Regions from separate parts of the Vibrio qinghaiensis genome, predicted to be linked through region 3. Evidence: predicted binding sites of a transcription regulator. Region 3 holds the regulator's gene; each other region holds the start of a gene.
The links. Region 3 encodes PurR, which represses purine synthesis genes. Its sites were predicted from a motif close to TNANGNAAACGTTTNCNTNA; they were not measured.

Region 1 (6,314 bases), 1.3 Mb from region 3:
CTGCTCGTTCTAGAATGTAGGTTGCGTAGATATATTCAGTATCAAACGGCGGATCTTTACGCATCAACACTGCATCGAGATCAGCCAGTGGAATAGTTTGCTCAGATAAAAACTCATACCAACCGTTCGGATCTTCTTTTAATGTCACCACTTTGGTATCGGCAAAAGCGACACCTTGATCTAAGTGTAGATCATTCATCTCCATATAGTGGATTTCATAACCACGACGCTGCGCTTCTAGCAACATGGCAAAGCTGGAATCTTTTTTGATGTTAATGGACGAGATAGGGTCCATGACGATACCAAGTTTAATCATTGTTTTTCTCCGGTTAGCCAAGATCGCCAAAGCGAACTTGAAGAGCAGTAATAGCCGTTAAGGCCGCAGTTTCAGTACGCAGTACGCGTGGGCCTAGCAAGGTTTCTTCAAAATGGTACTGTTCAGTCATGCTAATTTCTGATTCTGATAAGCCTCCTTCAGGGCCAATCAACAAACGGACTTTATTGATAGGTTGAGGTAGGGTATTAATCGAATACTTCGCACGTGGATGTAAGTTGAGCTTGAGTGCATCACTGGGTTCGGCACACCACTCTTGCAACTGCATAATTGGGCGGATCAGCGGCACAATATTGCGGCCGCACTGCTCACAAGCGCTGATTGCAATTTTTTGCCACTGTTCAAGTTTTTTCTCAAAACGTTTGGCATCTAATTTCACGCCGCAACGTTCAGAAATCAAAGGCGTGATGGTATTGATGCCAAGTTCGACCGATTTTTGAATGGTGAACTCCATTTTGTCTCCACGCGAGATCACCTGCCCAAGGTGTAAATTAAGAGGCGATTCACAGCTGCTTTCGACTCTTTTCAACACATTGACCAGTACATTTTTTTTGCTGACCTCGGTAATTTCCGCTGGGAATTCCGCGCCACTGCCATCAAAAAGCAGTACTTCTTGGCCCGCTTGCATGCGTAGCACCCGGCCAATATGCCCAGCCGCATCATCATTGAGAGCAATAATGGCTGAGGGTTGAAGAGGAGTCGGATGATAAATTCTAGGGATACGCATGGATAGTTCCTACCTGACGTTGAATAGCCATTAACATGGATGCTTTACACTGAAAAAACAAGAGGCAAGGGCGAGTTTCAATCACGAAAATGGCCCACAAAAAGTACCTTATGAACGGCACTGTTGCTGTACAAATGGGTTGTGGTTGCCTTGAACTTTGGCAATTCGCTGATCGCGTTTGCATTCCCACTCATCGGCTGGGTATTGGCGATTCCAAGCCTGCATTAGTTGTGTTTGGGATTTGGATAACTGAAAGCCATAGTTCTGGCTCATGTACAGATAGGTACGAGCAATTGAGCCACGTGCTCTATCGGGTGGCATGACTTTGCGTTGTTTAAAATCGACCTGCATTTCACAACGGCCATAGCTTTCACCTTCTACGCCATTCCACTGACTGAAATTGTAGTTTGAACGGTCGCCGTTGACTTCGCCAATCGCCGGCGTCAGGTTGTGGAGGTCAGCTTCCATCGAACGAAAAATAGTATCATTTTTGGTGCAATTTTTACGCCCACCTTGTTGCCAGCACTGACGCTGGTGGCCAAATTGCCAAGCCGGGACGACGTGTTCCCATTCAATGCGGCTGGCGCGAGTTTGCTGTTTGCGAACTTGGTAACCACAAGCTTGTAAGTCGGGCGTGCCTTTCTTACCTTGCCATGCTATGTCACAACCGCAGTAAAAGCTCACTGGATGATCATGATAGATTTTCAATGCTTCTTTTTTAGCTTGAGAAAAGGAAGCGGGAGGCGCAGCTAGGGCACAAAACGAGAACAGAGCTAAGCTGCTATTCACAAGCAATAAGCGAAAATAGGACATCATTTAGACTGATATAAGTATGGTTTTTATAAGTCTAACACTCAGATTAAAGAATAATAAATGATGTTTTTGTTGTTAATTGCAGATGAGTGTAATCACACCGCTGTGGATTCAACTAGCAGCAACCAAAGTTTATTTAGGAAAGCTGCACGCCAGTAAAATGGAGCGTTTGTGCACAGTGTTGGCAGCGGTAGGTGGCTTGATTGCGCATCACTTTATTGTGGCGACGGACAGTGAGCGGGTAATGTGCACAGGCGCAGTGATATTCAAAGGTTTTACCTTGCACTGAAGAGACTTCAAAGCGATGAGTGGTATTGGCTGGTAAATGAAACACTTGATTCATCACAGCCTGCCACTCTTTACCGTGTGGAGGAACGCGACCATAGCGCTGGTAGGTAATTAGGTGGGCGATTTCATGTGGGATCACTTCATCGAGAAAGGCGCGTTGATTTTCAGCAAACAGCACTGGATTCAGTCTGATTTCCCAACGTTGTAAATAAGCCTTACCTGCCGCCTTTCCCCGCAACTGATAGTTGATACTCGGCATAGGGAAGTCGTGTTGAAAATAGTGACGAGCGGTTGTGATGCACTGCTTTGCTTTTACTTGCGCACGGTAATGTAGCTCAAAATTAGGCACAGATTCATTCCTAGAAAAAAGCCCTTGCGAATGAGCAAGGGCTTACAAATTTAAACTAGGTTGAAAATTACTTCAAGCCAGCAAAGTCACGCAGGATGGCGGCTTTGTCAGTCGCTTCCCAAGGAAACTCTTCACGGCCGAAGTGACCGTAAGCGGCAGTTTTCTTGTAGATCGGTTGCAGTAAATTGAGCATTTCTTGTAGGCCGTATGGGCGTAGGTCGAAGTGCTGGCGTACCGCTTCAATGATGATCTCTTGGGATACTTTCTCAGTACCAAAGGTTTCGACCATGATTGAGGTTGGATCCGCAATACCAATCGCGTATGACAACTGAATTTCACAACGATCAGCAAGGCCAGCCGCCACGATATTTTTCGCCACATAACGCGCCGCGTAAGCTGCACTACGGTCTACTTTTGATGGATCTTTACCAGAGAATGCACCACCACCGTGACGCGCTGCGCCGCCGTAGGTATCAACGATGATCTTACGACCAGTTAAACCACAGTCGCCCATTGGGCCGCCAATCACAAAACGACCGGTTGGGTTGATGAAGAATTTGGTCTCTTTGCTAAGCCACTCGGCTGGCAACACAGGCTTAATGATCTCTTCCATGACGCCTTCGCGTAGGTCAGCTGTCGAGATAGAGTCGCAATGTTGCGTTGAAAGAACGACGGCATCAATTCCAACAATTTTACCTTGGTCATATTGGAAGGTAACTTGAGATTTTGCATCAGGACGTAGCCAAGAAAGCGTGCCATTTTTACGCACTTCTGCTTGTTTTTGCATCAAGCGGTGAGCGTAGGTGATCGGTGCTGGCATCAGGATTTCAGTTTCGTTGGTCGCGTAACCGAACATAATACCTTGGTCACCGGCGCCTTGTTCTTTAGGATCGGCCTTATCAACACCTTGGTTGATATCAGGTGACTGTTTACCAATGGTATTCAAAACAGCGCAAGAATTGGCATCGAAACCCATCTCTGAGTTGACGTAACCAATTTCACGAACGGTTTGGCGAGTAAGTTCTTCAATGTCCACCCATGCAGAGGTCGTGATTTCACCACCAACCATGACCATGCCGGTTTTCACGTAAGTTTCACAAGCAACACGCGCTTTGATGTCTTGTTCTAGAATCGCATCCAAAACCGCATCAGAAATTTGGTCTGCAATTTTATCTGGATGGCCTTCTGAAACGGATTCAGAAGTAAACAGGTGCTTAGCCATGGGAGCTCCACTTTTATTCGTTGGACTATGGCAAGCTTTGCTCACCATCGTTATTCATTAGTTTATGTAGGTGTTTCTACATCTAGACGTCTATTCTAGTTTTGAATAGTCGAATTACAAGTTATTTTTACGCCTGTCTGTAAACCAAACGTTTGCTTAAATTTAGATGAAAAATTGGAGTTTGGTTTTTTATCCTAAAAATAAGCGCCAAAGAGCACTATTCCTCCAGTAAAACGTTTGCAGTGAGAAAAGTGCTTTGAGAGAATAGCCGCGCTATTTTCAGCCCATTTCCGTTAATTTGGATTCGCTTAATGCACTCAGGAGCAGACATGTCTTCCCATAACCTTGTTTCTAATAAAGAACTCGCCAATGCCATCCGTGCTCTTAGTATGGACGGTGTTCAACAAGCTAACTCTGGTCACCCTGGTGCACCGATGGGTATGGCCGATATCGCTGAAGTTCTTTGGCGTGGCCACTTAAACCATAACCCACAAAACCCACAATGGGCTGACCGCGACCGTTTTGTGCTGTCGAACGGCCACGGCTCAATGCTGATTTACTCTTTGTTGCACCTGAGCGGTTACGCGCTGTCGATTGATGATTTGAAAAACTTCCGTCAATTGCACTCAAAAACACCGGGTCACCCAGAATACGGTTACGCGCCGGGCATTGAAACCACCACGGGTCCACTAGGCCAAGGTATTACCAATGCGGTCGGCATGGCGATGGCTGAAAAAGCACTGGCGGCGCAGTTCAACAAACCGGGTCACGACATCGTTGACCACTTCACTTATGTGTTCATGGGTGATGGCTGTTTGATGGAAGGCATCTCGCACGAGGCGTGTTCTCTTGCAGGTACGCTAGGTCTTGGCAAACTGATTGCGTTTTGGGATGACAACGGCATCTCTATCGATGGTCATGTGGAAGGCTGGTTCTCTGATGACACGCCAAAACGTTTTGAAGCGTACGGCTGGCATGTTATTGCTGCGGTTGATGGCCATAACGCTGAAGCGATTAATGCCGCGATTGAGGCTGCGAAAGCAGACCCTCGTCCAACCTTGATTTGCACCAAAACCATCATCGGTTTTGGCTCGCCAAACAAAGCGGGCTCACACGACTGTCACGGTGCCCCTTTAGGCGCTGAGGAAATCAAAGCGGCGCGTGAATTCCTGGGTTGGCCGCACGCACCTTTCCACATCCCTGCCGACATTTACGCGCAGTGGGATGCCAAAGAAGCTGGCCAAGCAAAAGAAACCGCTTGGAACGCCAAGTTTGAAGCTTACGCCGCCGCTTACCCAGCCGAAGCCGCTGAGTTCAAACGCCGCGTAAACGGCGAGTTGCCAGCAGAATGGGAAGCGAAAGCGAGTCAAATTATTGCGGACCTTCAAGCCAACCCAGCCAATATTGCGTCACGTAAAGCGTCACAAAATGCGCTGGAAGCGTTTGGTAAAATGCTGCCAGAATTTATGGGCGGCTCGGCGGACTTAGCACCGTCTAACCTCACCATGTGGTCGGGCTCTCAATCGCTCACGGCGGAAGACTTCTCGGGTAACTACATTCACTACGGTGTACGTGAATTCGGTATGACGGCCATCATGAATGGTATCGCGCTGCACGGTGGCTTCGTTCCTTACGGCGCAACCTTCCTGATGTTTATGGAATACGCACGTAACGCAATGCGCATGGCGGCTCTGATGAAGATTCAGAACATCCAAGTGTACACGCACGATTCTATCGGCTTGGGCGAAGATGGCCCAACCCACCAACCAGTTGAGCAAATCGCATCGCTACGTCTAACACCAAACATGAGCACATGGCGTCCGTGTGACCAAGTGGAATCAGCTGTCGCATGGAAATTGGCGATTGAGCGTAAAGATGGCCCATCAGCGCTGATTTTCTCTCGTCAAAACCTCGCGCAGCAGCCACGCAGCGAAACGCAAGTTGCCGATATCACGAAAGGTGGTTACATCCTAAAAGAGTGCGCTGGTCAGCCTGAGCTTATCCTTATCGCGACGGGTTCTGAAGTTGAACTCGCAGTGAAAGCCGCTGAGCAGCTAAGCGCAGAAGGTAAGAAAGTACGCGTGGTTTCGATGCCATCAACCGATGCATTCGACAAACAAGACGCCGCCTACCGCGAAGCGGTACTACCAGCGGCCGTGACTAAGCGTATCGCTATTGAAGCGGGTATCGCGGATTTCTGGTACAAGTACGTTGGTTTTGGCGGCAAGATCATCGGTATGACGACGTTTGGCGAATCAGCACCCGCAGACCAACTGTTCAAGATGTTTGGTTTCACCGTTGACAATGTGGTGAACACAGCGAAAGAACTGCTGGCGTAATTGAAAGCGGCTCTTTTCTTTGTTAAGCAAAGAAAAATAGACGATAAAAAAATCCCGCTACGGCGGGATTTTTGTTTTATAGCACGAAACTTAAACGATTCGATTAGTAAGAGATTTCAAATCCGAGTGTAATGGTTCGCCCCGGATCAGGCATGCTGACCACAGAACCCGGACGCACTTGATAACGATCGGTCACGTTGTTGATCGCAAAGAACAGCTGCGTGTTGGCATTCAACTCGTAC
Region 2 (6,314 bases), 510 kb from region 3:
GGCGTTTTGGTAGAGCTCGACTGATTGGCGGCGAAAGTGGTTAATTTGCGCCTTTTCAATATCATGTAACGCACGCTTCTCTAATGCGGCGACACGTTCAAACTTCTGGATCTGTTCATAGAAACGATGTTCTGGGCCACTTTTTACATCTGCAATGGCTTTAAGATGTAATTGTACTTCTGCAATGACATTGGTTTTAGGAAGTTGAACCAGTAAGTTTAAATCACGATATCCCGATGCGGCAGGCGATTTAAAGCGGTTCTTTACTTTTACAATGCTAGCTTCTTGGCTTAATACTTCATATGCTTGGACTAAGCTTGGCACATCATGAGCGATAATCGTTGCTCTGGCTAAATCAGTGATTCTCTCCACACGTCCCTCTAACTCATGATCAATTTTGGCCAAGGCACGCTCGCGGGATTTAATACCAGAAAAATGAGCCTCTGTTGAAGTGAACAGCGCTGCACTTTTACATAGCGTCTCTAATTCGAACTGAGCTTGATGAGCTTTACTGTAAAGAATGTCAAAATCGCTGTGGGATTGCAAAGCTTGGTTATTAGTGGATTGAATACCGTATAAACCACTCAAACTGTGTTTGAATAATTTCGATGAGAGTTGATTTTTCGACTCCCCGACCTTAGCATCACTTTCTGAATTGAACGGCACAGCTGCAAAAGCAGGGGCTCTGCTGAGTACTAATAGCATCAATGCTGTCGTACGTAGAAATAAGCTCATCCATTCTCCTTAACTTAGCGTTTCTAGGTAAAAGGTGGAACGATTAAAAGAAACCTGAACGCATAATAAAACAGACTTACCTGCTACGAGATCTTGGGCTAAACAAAGTGAACTCAATAGCTCGTGGAACAATTAATCGATAATTTTGCGCTTTATCACAAGTCTTATCTTCAGACATCCCACTAGGTTATCTGTTCGATTTGATGTGTTACCAAGTGTATCTAATGAGAATGAACCAAATATGAATATCTGTCTCTAGACAGCTTGTTGAACTTGCGGATGTTTGTTTATTAGTCAGTAGTATGCAGCTTGTTTGGCAGTAGATTTTAATTGTAGAGAACAAAAATAATGAAAGATCCCGAGTTTTGGCACCAGAAATGGGCCTCCAACCAAATAGGATTTCACTTACAAGATGTGAATCCGTTACTGATTCAATATTGGCCTCGTCTCTCACCTCAACGAAATGAAAGTGTATTTGTGCCATTGTGCGGAAAAAGTGAAGATCTGATATGGCTTGCCTCCCAGCATGAAGAGGTTCAGGGTGTAGAGCTGAGTGAAATTGCCGTTCGTTCCTTTTTTGCCGAGCATTTTTATACGCCAACAGTCACTCGCGTAAATGGAGCACATGAACTGTATCAGTTTGATGAGTTGATGATTTATACCGGAGATGTCTTTAGTGCGCCGCTAAAAGCGGTTGAGCTTATTTACGATCGAGCGGCGTTAGTTGCGCTGCCCCCTGAAATGCGAGAGGAGTACGTTACTCACTTGCTTTCATTGTTGAAAGAGGGCGGAAGGGTGCTGCTTGTGACGCTGGATTACGTTCAAGGTGAAATGGCGGGCCCTCCATTCTGTGTCGCCAAAAATGAAGTTGAGTCGCTATTCACTGACTGCAAAGTGACGTGTCTGTTTCGTGATGACGCCGATCAACATCACCCTAAGATCAGCCAACGAGGATTGAGCCGTTTTGCAGAAGTCGTGTGGTTAATTGAGAAGTAGCAGACTATGCTTAGATCGTTTATTAACTCCTACATAAATAATAAATAGATAAGTTTTAGGCGTTTGATGAGATTAAGTCAGCACGCCTATATCAGCCGCTCTAATACTAAGGGAAAATTATGGGTTTGTTTAGCCGGAAGCCAAGCGATAATCAGCCGCTAAAGAAGAGCGGTGATGAATTGGTCATCGATTCGATAAAAAGTACGATGGCTTATATTGAGTTTGATCCAAAAGGACATATTCTAACGGCTAGCCTCTCCTTTTTACAGGTGATGGGTTATTCACTATCTGAAGTTGTGGGTCAACATCATCGAATGTTTTGTGAAAATGAATTTGTGAATACCCCACAATATGGGCAGCTTTGGCAAAATTTAGCGCAAGGTAAACCTCATGCGGGTACGTTTTGTCGTTTAACTAAAAGCCATAATAAAGTGTGGCTTGAAGCCTCTTATATCCCTGTAAAAGATGAGCAGGGAAAAGTGATTAAGGTGGTGAAGATTGCCAGTGATATGACTGCTGTAAAAGAGAAATTGGATAGGCAAGTATCCGTATTTGAAGCTGTCGATAAGTCAATGGCGGTGATTTCTTTCACCCCCGATGGGACTGTTGTTGAGGCGAATCAAAACTTTTTGTCCTGTGTTGGATACAAATTGGCAGAAATCGTTGGTAAGCATCATCGACTTTTTTGTGATGATGAATTTTATAAAAAAGATCCTAATTTTTGGGCGTCGCTTGCCAGTGGTCATTTCAAAACGGGATTGTTTAAACGTTTTACCAAACATGGTGATGAAATCTGGCTAGAAGCGACTTATAACCCCATCTTTAACGAAAAGCATAAAGTGATTGGTGTGACTAAGTTTGCTTCCGATGTCACGCAACGAGTACTGCAAGCACGGACGATTAAAGAGGCAGCAGCGGCTGCGCATCATACTTCACAGGAAACGGTTAATATAGCTCAACTAGGCACCACCACTTTAGCCGAAGCCGCTTCCATTGCTAAAGAGATTGATAACGCGATAACTCAGGCGAATACCTCGATGACGCAACTGGCTAACCAGTCGCAGCAAATCACCAAAATCGTAACCACCATTACAGGCATTGCAGAGCAGACTAACTTACTGGCCCTCAACGCCGCCATTGAGGCCGCGCGTGCCGGGGAGTATGGAAGAGGTTTTGCGGTGGTTGCTGATGAAGTGCGTTCATTAGCTTCTAATACCACCAAAGCAACGGATGAAATTGGTAATATTGTTAAGCTAAATAGTGAGTTGACCAATAGTTCGACATCGATGATGGGGGCAATTCAGGGGCAAGCAACAGCTTGCAACAGTAAGTTGGAAGAGGCGCAAAAGCTGATTGATGAAATGAGAAAGGCAGCGGACAGTGTTGTTGGCACGGTTAGTGAGCTGATTAAAGATTAAAGCTCTGAAGCGACTGCTCTGAAGCGAGTGTTGTTGGCGAAAATGAAAGCGAGCCTAGTGGCTCGCTTTGCTTTTTTACAGAATAACTTGCACGCTTTTAGCGCATTGAATCGCGTTGTGCAAGGCCTGTTTGAGTTCTTTATCTTTTGCCAGAGCAACTCCAAGCCGACGGCGTCCATCAATGTCTGGTTTACCAAACAGACGAAGTTGAGTGTGCGGGATGGACAGCGCTTCATTCACCCCATCAAACTTGATATTAGCTGAGGAGCCCTGACCTAAGATAACCGCAGATGCCGATGGCCCATATTGGGTAATACTATTGATTGGCATACCCGTGAACGCGCGCACGTGTAGCGCAAATTCAGACATCTCTTGCGAAATGAGGGTGACCATTCCCGTATCATGTGGGCGAGGGGACACTTCATTGAAGATAACATTATCGCCTTTTATAAACAGTTCAACACCAAATAAGCCGTAACCACCGAGTGCATTAACCACTTGTTCTGCTACATATTCAGCGGCTTTAATCGCGTTAGCTGACATCACTTGTGGTTGCCATGATTCGCGATAATCCCCTTCCTCTTGTCGATGGCCAATGGGAGCGCAGAAATGGACACCATCAACTGCTCGAATCGTCAAGAGAGTAATTTCGTAGTCGAAATCGATAAAGCCTTCGACGATCACTCTCCCAGCTCCACTGCGGCCACCTTCTTGAGCGTATGCCCAAGCGCGGCTAATATCCTCTTGCGTCTTAATCACACTTTGGCCTTTACCTGATGAACTCATCACAGGCTTAACTACGCAAGGTATACCGACATGCTCAATCGCCAGTACAAAATCATTATAGTCATCAGCAAACTGATAAGGAGAGGTAGGTAAGGCAAGAGTTTCTGCGGCTAAACGGCGAATGCCTTCACGGTTCATCGTCAATTGAGTGGCCGTTGCGGTGGGGACCACGTTTAAGCCTTGCGCTTCCAGTTCAACCAGCTTGTGAGTGGCAATTGCTTCAATTTCTGGCACCACGTAGTCAGGTTTTTCGAGTTCGATAATGGCTTGTAGCGCATCGCCATCGAGCATATCCAATACGTGGCTACGATGCGCCACCTGCATTGCTGGAGCGTTGGCGTAGCGATCACAGGCAATCACTTCTAAACCAAGGCGTTGGCATTCAATTGCCACCTCTTTGCCCAATTCTCCGGAACCAAGCAGTAAAACGCGGGTGGCATTTTCACGTGTAGCAGTACCAAACATAGTGAATCCTTACATTCAAGCAATAGGTAATAGCGAAAACAGCCAAAATCATACTGAAATTAAGAATAAAAGCAAACGTTTGCCTTGGGGTAAAGAACAAGTTCTGGAAAGGATGGGTACGCCTCTCGGCTTAAGAGGCGTAAATAAAGTTAAACCACAAGATAGGAAAGAGGAATATCTGGGTTAATTACTTCCAAGGTGGCTTGGGTATCCGCTAAGTGGCTAATGCTGCCATCAGACATCTCAACTAATGCGGCTGCGACAATATTATCAAAGTGTTGGCCATCCATCATTAACTGAACAAGAGCAACTTGCAATGGTGGTAAGCTTGGGTTGAATGCGGCATTTTCAGCATACGCACCGACGTAGGTTTTACCATTCTCAACTTGCAGGGCAACACCACTGAGATTGTTGGTATAGGGTGCGTAACTGCGGTTTAGGCCATTAAGAGCTAAGCCAATGAGTGGGTCATCTTCGGTAGTTTTTTTGCCGTGGTTAGCGTCTGCCATTAGACCAGAATCAACACCTAAATCGGCAGGACCAAATGATTCAGGTAAGTACTCTTGCAGTGACTTCTCATCACGCTGTGGTAGCTGAATGGCAAGCGAGTCTGCGGTCGTAAGCTCATTCATAAACTGACGGCAGTGTCCACAAGGGCTGAAGTTGATGGTGATGTCCGCAACGCCTTGTTCACCTTTCATCCACGCATGGCTGATGGCGCATTGCTCGGCGTGTACGGTTTGGCCCAATTGCGCACCGGAAAACTCCATATTCGCGCCAAAGTACAAACGGCCCGATAAACCTCTGACGATGGCTCCCACGTAAAAGTTTGAAATCGGTACGTAAGCATAGGCGGCCGCAAAAGGCAGCAGTGCAACGCGCAATTCCGCATCATCTAAGCCAGAAAGAGAAAGCAGTTGGTTGAACTGTTCTGGTGATAGGGTTGCGTCAAAATCGTCTGATAGCAGAATAGACGACAAAAATTCTGCAACGGGTTTTGGCGTATCCGCTAGCGCCTGTTCAATACGGCTTTTCATAATGAGTCCTTATCTATGTATTGAGGAATATTCTAGGCGAAGAATGAAATTTTACTGAGATTTAAATCACGTAATTTAATGTAACGTAATTTTGGTTTTCACATTTAGAGTGAGGTCACACATGAAATCGATTACAGTCAGCCTTAAAGTGAGACACGTCTACAATCAAAATCCATGAGCAGACGTATCTTTGATTTCTGTTGGCACTCTATAGCGTGGACAACCACATTGAAAAAGCAAAAAAACTTGGAGCAAGTATTGATGTGATTACGCCGCACACGACTAATGCCAGTGAACTAAATGCTGCGTCACGTGGATCTTTTTCAGCGCAGGTTGCTGTGCCTAGCGCATGAGAGACGGTGCCCATGGTTAAGCCTTTAGCAATGGGATGCGTAATGTTGAGAAGGTTATAGATAGGGTAGGCGAGAATCGCGCCAAACAGCCCTACAATGACCACTAAAACGGCGGCAATGGCTGGCTCTCCACCGAGGTTGCTGGAGACTTCCATCGCAATCGGTGTGGTAACTGATTTACCCAGTAGGCTGGCGATTAAATGTATATCCGTTTGAAGATAAACAGCAATTAAGCTGGCCGTGAGCATTGACATAGCACTGCCCACCCCGCAGGCGAGGGCAATGATGCGCCAATTTGAGCGGATCTGAGGCAGTTGTTCATAGAGAGGATAAGCCAGCGCCACCACGGCCGGTTGCAACAGAAAGCTAAGCCACTGGTTATCAGCATAGTAACTGGCATAAGGGATGTTAAAAAATAGCAAGATAGGAATGATGATCACAAGGCTGAGCAGTAACGGATTCATTATGGCCGTTTTGCATTTTTTGCTGATCCAACGTGTCAGGAAAAAGACCGCAATCGTGAG
Region 3 (6,314 bases):
ATTCTTCATCAAACCTTTCGTTACTCAATACTGCAATGGCAATAAGGAACGCCAGTCGTTCTGTCGTCAGGTTCAATGAGAAATCATGCTGTTTTACCCAGCTAACCAATTCATCAATAGGTTGCTGTGCAGCGTTCTGAGTCATCTCACTCATTGTTATTCCTGCTCTATTTTCTTTTTCGCCCATACATGAATGTATCGACCTAGCGAGAGGTACGGCTCTTGTCTACATAATTGTTGTTCGAGTGCCAGTACATCTTCATATTGGTAGTCACCCATATTTTTCACATTCCCAATATAGTCACTGAATGATCGGATGCCCGATTTTCCACAAATCTCAAATCCTGATTCTTCGATCCATTGATACACTTCTTCAGGTTTTAGCCCTTGCTGAGGCTGGAGCTTAAACCGCTTGCGATGCGGCATGCCCTCCAATACATGGGGAATGTTGCCACAGACAACGTTTTTGTACACCAAGCCATGATGGTTATAGAACATGATTGATGCCATACCACCTGGCCTAACTTGCTCTAACAAATTCTGCAATGCGGGTTTTGGCTCGGCTAACCATTCCATCACCGCGTGAAACAACAACACATCGACTGGCGCACTAAGGTGCGATTGGATGGATTGCACGGGGGAATGTACCAACCGATACTGCTCAAGCAGACCATTTTTGCAGATCTCTTGTTCCGCAAGTTGAAGCATTTCAGAGGATAAATCACACAGCGTGATTTGGTGTCCAAGCTTGGCTATTTTTTGTGACATTTGTGCCAAACCGCCGCCAGCATCAAGCACTTGCAAAGGTTTTGGGTGGTTGCTCAACAAAGCGAGCAGTTGCTCAAGATCTTGCCAAACAATGACTTGACGAATTTCACCTTTGTCAGAGCCGTATATGTTTTTTGCAAATTTGTGGGCAATATCGTCGAAATTCCGGTCTTCAGTCACAGTGGCTTGAGTTATGATAGCGAATCGTGCTGCTATTCTGTCATAGGAATGGCAGGAATAAAGAGGCTTTGTTCCTTTTTATTATCAAGTGGTGGTTTTTCGGACTATTTTGTATATGTTTGAGCTGAAAAAAGTTATTTCCTCATTATTAATGCCTCTTCCGGCGATGCTAATCCTCGGTTTTGTCGGATTAATGCTCATAATGTTCACCGTCAGACGTAAGACTGGCTGTATGTTTGTCCTCTTCTCTTTAGTGGGGATATTTCTTATCTCTTTCCAACCCTTCGCAACACGCATGCTAATGCCTTTGGAAAGACAATACTCGGCTTTTCTCCCCGTTGATGGCAGCATCGATTATGTGATGGTTTTAGGCAGCGGTCACGTAGTGGATGACCAAATCCCCCCGACCTCTGAACTCAGCCGCACTGCGTTGGTACGCTTAAACGAAGGCATCCGCGTCATGCGTATGTACCCCGGCTCAAAGTTGATTTTATCTGGCTACTCCGGCGGCTCTGAATTTAGCCATGCACGTATGTTGGCCGTCATGGCATTGGCGCTTGGAGTGAGTAAATCTGATATTATATTGCTCGAAACAGCCAAAGATACTTGGGAAGAAGCGCGACAAGCGGCCGCATTTGTCCAGCAGCGCCGGCTGGTTTTGGTAACATCGGCCAGTCATATGGAAAGAGCATTGAAGGAGTTTCATTCAGCAGGTATTGACCCAATACCTGCGCCAACCAATTTCTTAGCGCAAACCAATATTGCACAAGCTTGGGAAAAATACGCTCCTCGAGCGCGTTATTTAGAACAAACTGAGCGTTACTGGTATGAGACGTTAGGCTTATTATGGCAAGGCTTGCGTGATTGGGCCTCCGGGCATGGTGATACAGAGTTAGACATCAATAGCAATTAGCTATTAGCTATTAGCTATTATATTCAACCCAAAACGGAGCCACTTATGTGCTCCGTTTTTCTTAGTAATCGCGGCTAGAAAAAATCATGGGAATAAAAAAGCACGGCCCAACGCCAATTTTACACACGCGACCACTCAGCTAATCACCAGCGAACATATAACCTTCACCGTGCACAGTCACAAAGATTTGCGGATTCTTAGGATCAAACTCCATCTTCGCCCTCATGCGTCGAATCAGTACATCAATCGTTCGATCGTTAGGTGCATCCACACGATGGCTGATCATATTTAAAATACGCTCACGGCTAAGGACTTGATTCGGATATGACGACAAGGCAACTAAGAGCTCATATTCCGCTTTGGTCAGTTTTACGGGTTCACCATTACGGCTCAGCGCACGGCGCTGAATATCAAAGGTCCACTCGCTAAAGCGCACTAAATTCGCATTGTGAGATACACAGCTCTCTTCACTCAGTTTGTTTTTTACTGCCGAGATCCGCCACAGCAAGTTTTTCACTCTCACCAGTAACTCGCGCAATTCAAAAGGTTTAGTCACGTAATCATCGGCCCCCATTTCAAGACCAACAATTTTATCGATACTGTCCGTACGTCCTGTCACTAGGATGATGCCAATATCAGACTGGCTGCGTAGCTCACGCGTTAACATTAAACCGTCTTCACCGGGTAAATTAATGTCTAGCATAATCAAATCTATATCGTTGCTTTTCAACGCTTCTCTCATCTGAGTACCGCTTTCCGCTTGTGTTACTGTATAACCTTCATTTTGAAAGTATCCAGTCAGCTTGCTGCTGGTAACTGCGTCATCTTCAACGACTAATACGTGATAGCTCATTTACACCACTTTACTCTATAGAAAGGTTCAAACCTCGGCTCGAGATTCTGTACAAAGTCATTCTATTCATAAATAGTCATAATTCTAGTCGTACAACTTTTAAAATTAAGAAAGATGAGAGTTTATTGATTCAAAACAACCTTCCGGACATCCATTAACTTAATGAAAAAATCACTCATATTTTTTCATTTTCTTAGTGACTGCTATTCATTTTTATTAGTTACACTTACAGCAGTTACTTTTAAAAAACGATTTTCGCAAAACCACACCCTTGGAGAGCCAGTACTATGCAAGACATAAAAGCTTTTAATGAACAGCGTGCCGAGATTTATTGGTGGCTTTCGAGCTTATTTGTGAAAGAACTTTCGGAACATGAATTAGGGCAATACCATACGTCCGCTATTCGTACATTTCTTTCAGGGTTGGCTGAAAATACGACACTTAAACCTGCTATTGATAAATTAGTTGATGCACTAAACCGATTGCAAGACAAAGAAGACGCACAGCTTGAGCTCGCAGCCGATTTCTGTGATCTTTTTTTAAAATCCAATAAGGAGTCCGCGCTGCCCTATGCCTCAATTTACATTGGAAAATCAGGGTTGCTCAATGACGAACCAGCCAGAGCAATGTCGGATTTGATGGCAGCCCATCACATTACAGTCAACGATGCACTCAACGAACCCGCCGACCACATTGCGATTGAACTGGATTTCTTAGGTAACTTGGTCATTCGCTCCAATGAACTTGAGCAAGAAGCACACTTTGAACAAGCCTTTACGCAGCAGTGTGATTTTATTGAACAACATTTGCTCTCTTGGATCCCACAATTCCATCTTCGTTGCCAACAAATTGATCAATTTGGTTTTTATGGTGCCGCAAGCGAATTGTTAGTCGCATTTCTTCACTTAGACCGCGATTATTTATCAAACCAATGAGATAACCTGGTTAATATCTATTACTAAATCGGTCAGTTGTGACTGTTGACCGATTTATTCGGTGGATTTTTCGTTGCTTGATCGACATTTGCGGACTAGAATCTTGGCCGCAAACGATAAAAAAATGAATTGAAGATGCAACCGCTGTCTAGAGGCGGTTTTTGTGTTTTTACTACTTTTAGGCTTCAATATGACACTGATAGGCCTAATACCGCTGAATTGCTCTTCGTGACTACCACTTTCAGCAGTTATCGACAGGACAGAGAATTTATGGCTACGATTAAAGACGTTGCACGCTTAGCGGGCGTATCAACCACCACGGTATCGCATGTAATCAATAAAACTCGCTTTGTGGCTGAAGCAACCCAAGAACGAGTGATGGAAGCGGTATCAGAGCTCAACTATGCACCAAGTGCAGTCGCTCGCAGCTTAAAATGCAACACCACCCGTACCATTGGTATGTTAGTGACCCAATCGACAAACTTATTTTTTTCTGAGGTTATCGATGGTGTTGAAAGTTACTGCTACCGCCAAGGCTACACACTTATTTTGTGCAATACCGGCGGTATTTACGAGAAACAACGCGACTACATCCGCATGCTAGCGGAAAAACGTGTCGATGGTATGTTAGTCATGTGCTCGGACCTCACCCAAGAACTGCTTGAGATGCTTGATCGTCATTCAGACATTCCGAAAGTTATCATGGATTGGGGCCCTGAAAGTTCTCAAGCGGATAAAATTATTGATAACTCAGAGGAAGGCGGATATCTCGCCACCAAATACCTTATTGATAATGGACATACTGACATTGCTTGCTTAAGTGGACACTTTGAAAAAGCGGCGTGCCAAGAGCGAATTCAAGGGTTTAAGCGTGCGCTTGCCGAAGCAGGCCTTAAAGCGCATGACGATTGGATTTTAGAAGGTAATTTCGAATGTGATACGGCGGTTCTCGCCGCCGACAAGATCGCCGCCATGGACAAACGCCCAACGGCTGTTTTCTGCTTTAACGATACAATGGCTCTCGGTTTAATGAGTCGCTTGCAACAAAAAGGCATCCGTATTCCTGATGACATGTCTGTTATTGGCTATGACAATATAGAACTGGCTGAATACTTCTCGCCACCGTTAACCACGGTTCACCAGCCAAAGCGACGAGTAGGGAAAAACGCCTTTGAAATCCTATTGGAACGCATTAAAGACAAAGAGCATGAACGTCGTGTGTTTGAGATGCACCCCGAGATTGTTGAACGCAACACAGTAAAAAATATCACAAAATAGTGTCATTATTTAAAGCAAGCGACAAATGTCAATTTTAGGAATTTTCCTACACTTGAGACAGAACGCCGTATCAAATAATAGTAAATTTGGAATAAGCATCACGCAAATAATAAATAAACGTGATGCTCATCCAAAAATTTATATATTCTTATTATTAGAAGTCACGCACAGGGCAAACCATTTGAAAGGATGGGACGCAAAGCCTCCGGCCTAAACTGAATATTCAATAGGTAGCGGGGTTGCCGATGGCAAATATGCAAACGTTAAGTTTACTCCTTACTGACACTCTTTCTGCATAAGTTTGCTAATCTCTCGGACCTGATTTTGGTGGCGTTTTTCCCATACACCGAGAATTTACAGCATGGATAAACCAATACTTAAAGATTCTATGCGACTCTTCGAACAACTTGGACGTGTTAAGTCTCGTTCAATGTTTGGCGGCTTCGGCATTTTTGTCGATGACACCATGTTTGCTTTGGTCGTAAACGATAAACTTCATATTCGCGCAGACGATTTGTCAACCTCTCGCTTTAAAGAGCAAGGCTATGAGCCCTATATCTATAAAAAACGCGGGTTCCCTGTCGTCACGAAATATTTTGCATTGCCTGACAATTGTTGGCAAAACCCTTCGCTCATTTTACGAGATGCTGCTGTCGCACTCGAAATCGCAAAACAAGAGCGAGAGATTCAAGCCCAAGCCAAGCCAGATCGTCTAAAAGATCTCCCAAACCTTCGTCTCGCCACCGAACGTATGCTCAAGAAAGCTGGGATTGAATCTGTGACAGATTTGCAAAGCAAAGGAGCCTTGGAAGCCTATAAAGCGATTCAGCAAACCCATTCTTCTTCAATCAGTCTTGAATTGCTATGGGCCCTTGAAGGTGCGATTGAAGGCAAGCATTGGTCGGTTATCCCACAATCTCGACGCGATGAATTAGCTAAAAGCCTTTAACCTCCGAGTAAATAAATATCTCGATTAAATAATCAAATACGCTCGCATCACCATGCGGGCGTTTTTTTTCATCCCGTTTTGAAATATAAATTCGACTTCCTCTGTCTTCTTCACTATATCTAGTAAAATATGTCGTTTTGAGGAATACCATGAATAAAAAACTTCTCTTAGGCTTGGCTTTATTGGCCTTTATTGTCTTTTTGATTGTAAATTTTGGCCACTATCTAACGTTAGATAATGCCAAAGCACAGCAAATGCTATTAAACGAATACATTAGTCAAAACGTGATCAGCGCTGCTTTGATCTATTTTTCACTCTATATTGTGCTCACTGCTTTCTCTATCCCTGGAGCGGCGGTCGTCACGTTATTGGGCGCTGCGCTGTTTGGTTTTTGGACGAGTTTACTACTTGTCTCCTTTGCCAGTACCATAGGTGCAA

Region 1: the regulator PurR is predicted to act here: its motif matches at 3,874-3,893, upstream of metK (methionine adenosyltransferase).
Region 2: the regulator PurR is predicted to act here: its motif matches at 4,468-4,487, upstream of purT (formate-dependent phosphoribosylglycinamide formyltransferase).

What each region holds. Positions count from the first base shown of each region.
Region 1 covers NZ_CP022741.1:365,722-372,035, forward strand. The annotation lists gene gshB (glutathione synthase) at 1-316, opposite strand, end outside; gene rsmE (16S rRNA (uracil(1498)-N(3))-methyltransferase) at 330-1,061, opposite strand; gene endA (deoxyribonuclease I) at 1,170-1,877, opposite strand; gene CCZ37_RS01880 (SprT family zinc-dependent metalloprotease) at 2,011-2,511, opposite strand; gene metK (methionine adenosyltransferase) at 2,579-3,733, opposite strand; gene tkt (transketolase) at 4,063-6,072, shown strand; gene CCZ37_RS01895 (TonB-dependent receptor domain-containing protein) at 6,176-6,314, opposite strand, start outside.
Region 2 covers NZ_CP022741.1:1,134,254-1,140,567, forward strand. The annotation lists gene CCZ37_RS05315 (RelA/SpoT domain-containing protein) at 1-735, opposite strand, end outside; gene CCZ37_RS05320 (thiopurine S-methyltransferase) at 1,084-1,731, shown strand; gene CCZ37_RS05325 (methyl-accepting chemotaxis protein) at 1,851-3,149, shown strand; gene purT (formate-dependent phosphoribosylglycinamide formyltransferase) at 3,225-4,400, opposite strand; gene cdd (cytidine deaminase) at 4,550-5,437, opposite strand; gene CCZ37_RS05340 (CidB/LrgB family autolysis modulator) at 5,646-6,314, opposite strand, start outside.
Region 3 covers NZ_CP022741.1:1,645,069-1,651,382, forward strand. The annotation lists gene mukF (chromosome partition protein MukF) at 1-154, opposite strand, end outside; gene cmoM (tRNA uridine 5-oxyacetic acid(34) methyltransferase CmoM) at 157-948, opposite strand; gene elyC (envelope biogenesis factor ElyC) at 1,064-1,861, shown strand; gene torR (two-component system response regulator TorR) at 2,001-2,714, opposite strand; gene torD (molecular chaperone TorD) at 3,002-3,649, shown strand; gene purR (HTH-type transcriptional repressor PurR) at 3,920-4,927, shown strand; cyclic di-GMP riboswitch class I at 5,089-5,174, shown strand; gene CCZ37_RS07555 (TfoX/Sxy family DNA transformation protein) at 5,289-5,876, shown strand; gene CCZ37_RS07560 (TVP38/TMEM64 family protein) at 6,026-6,314, shown strand, end outside.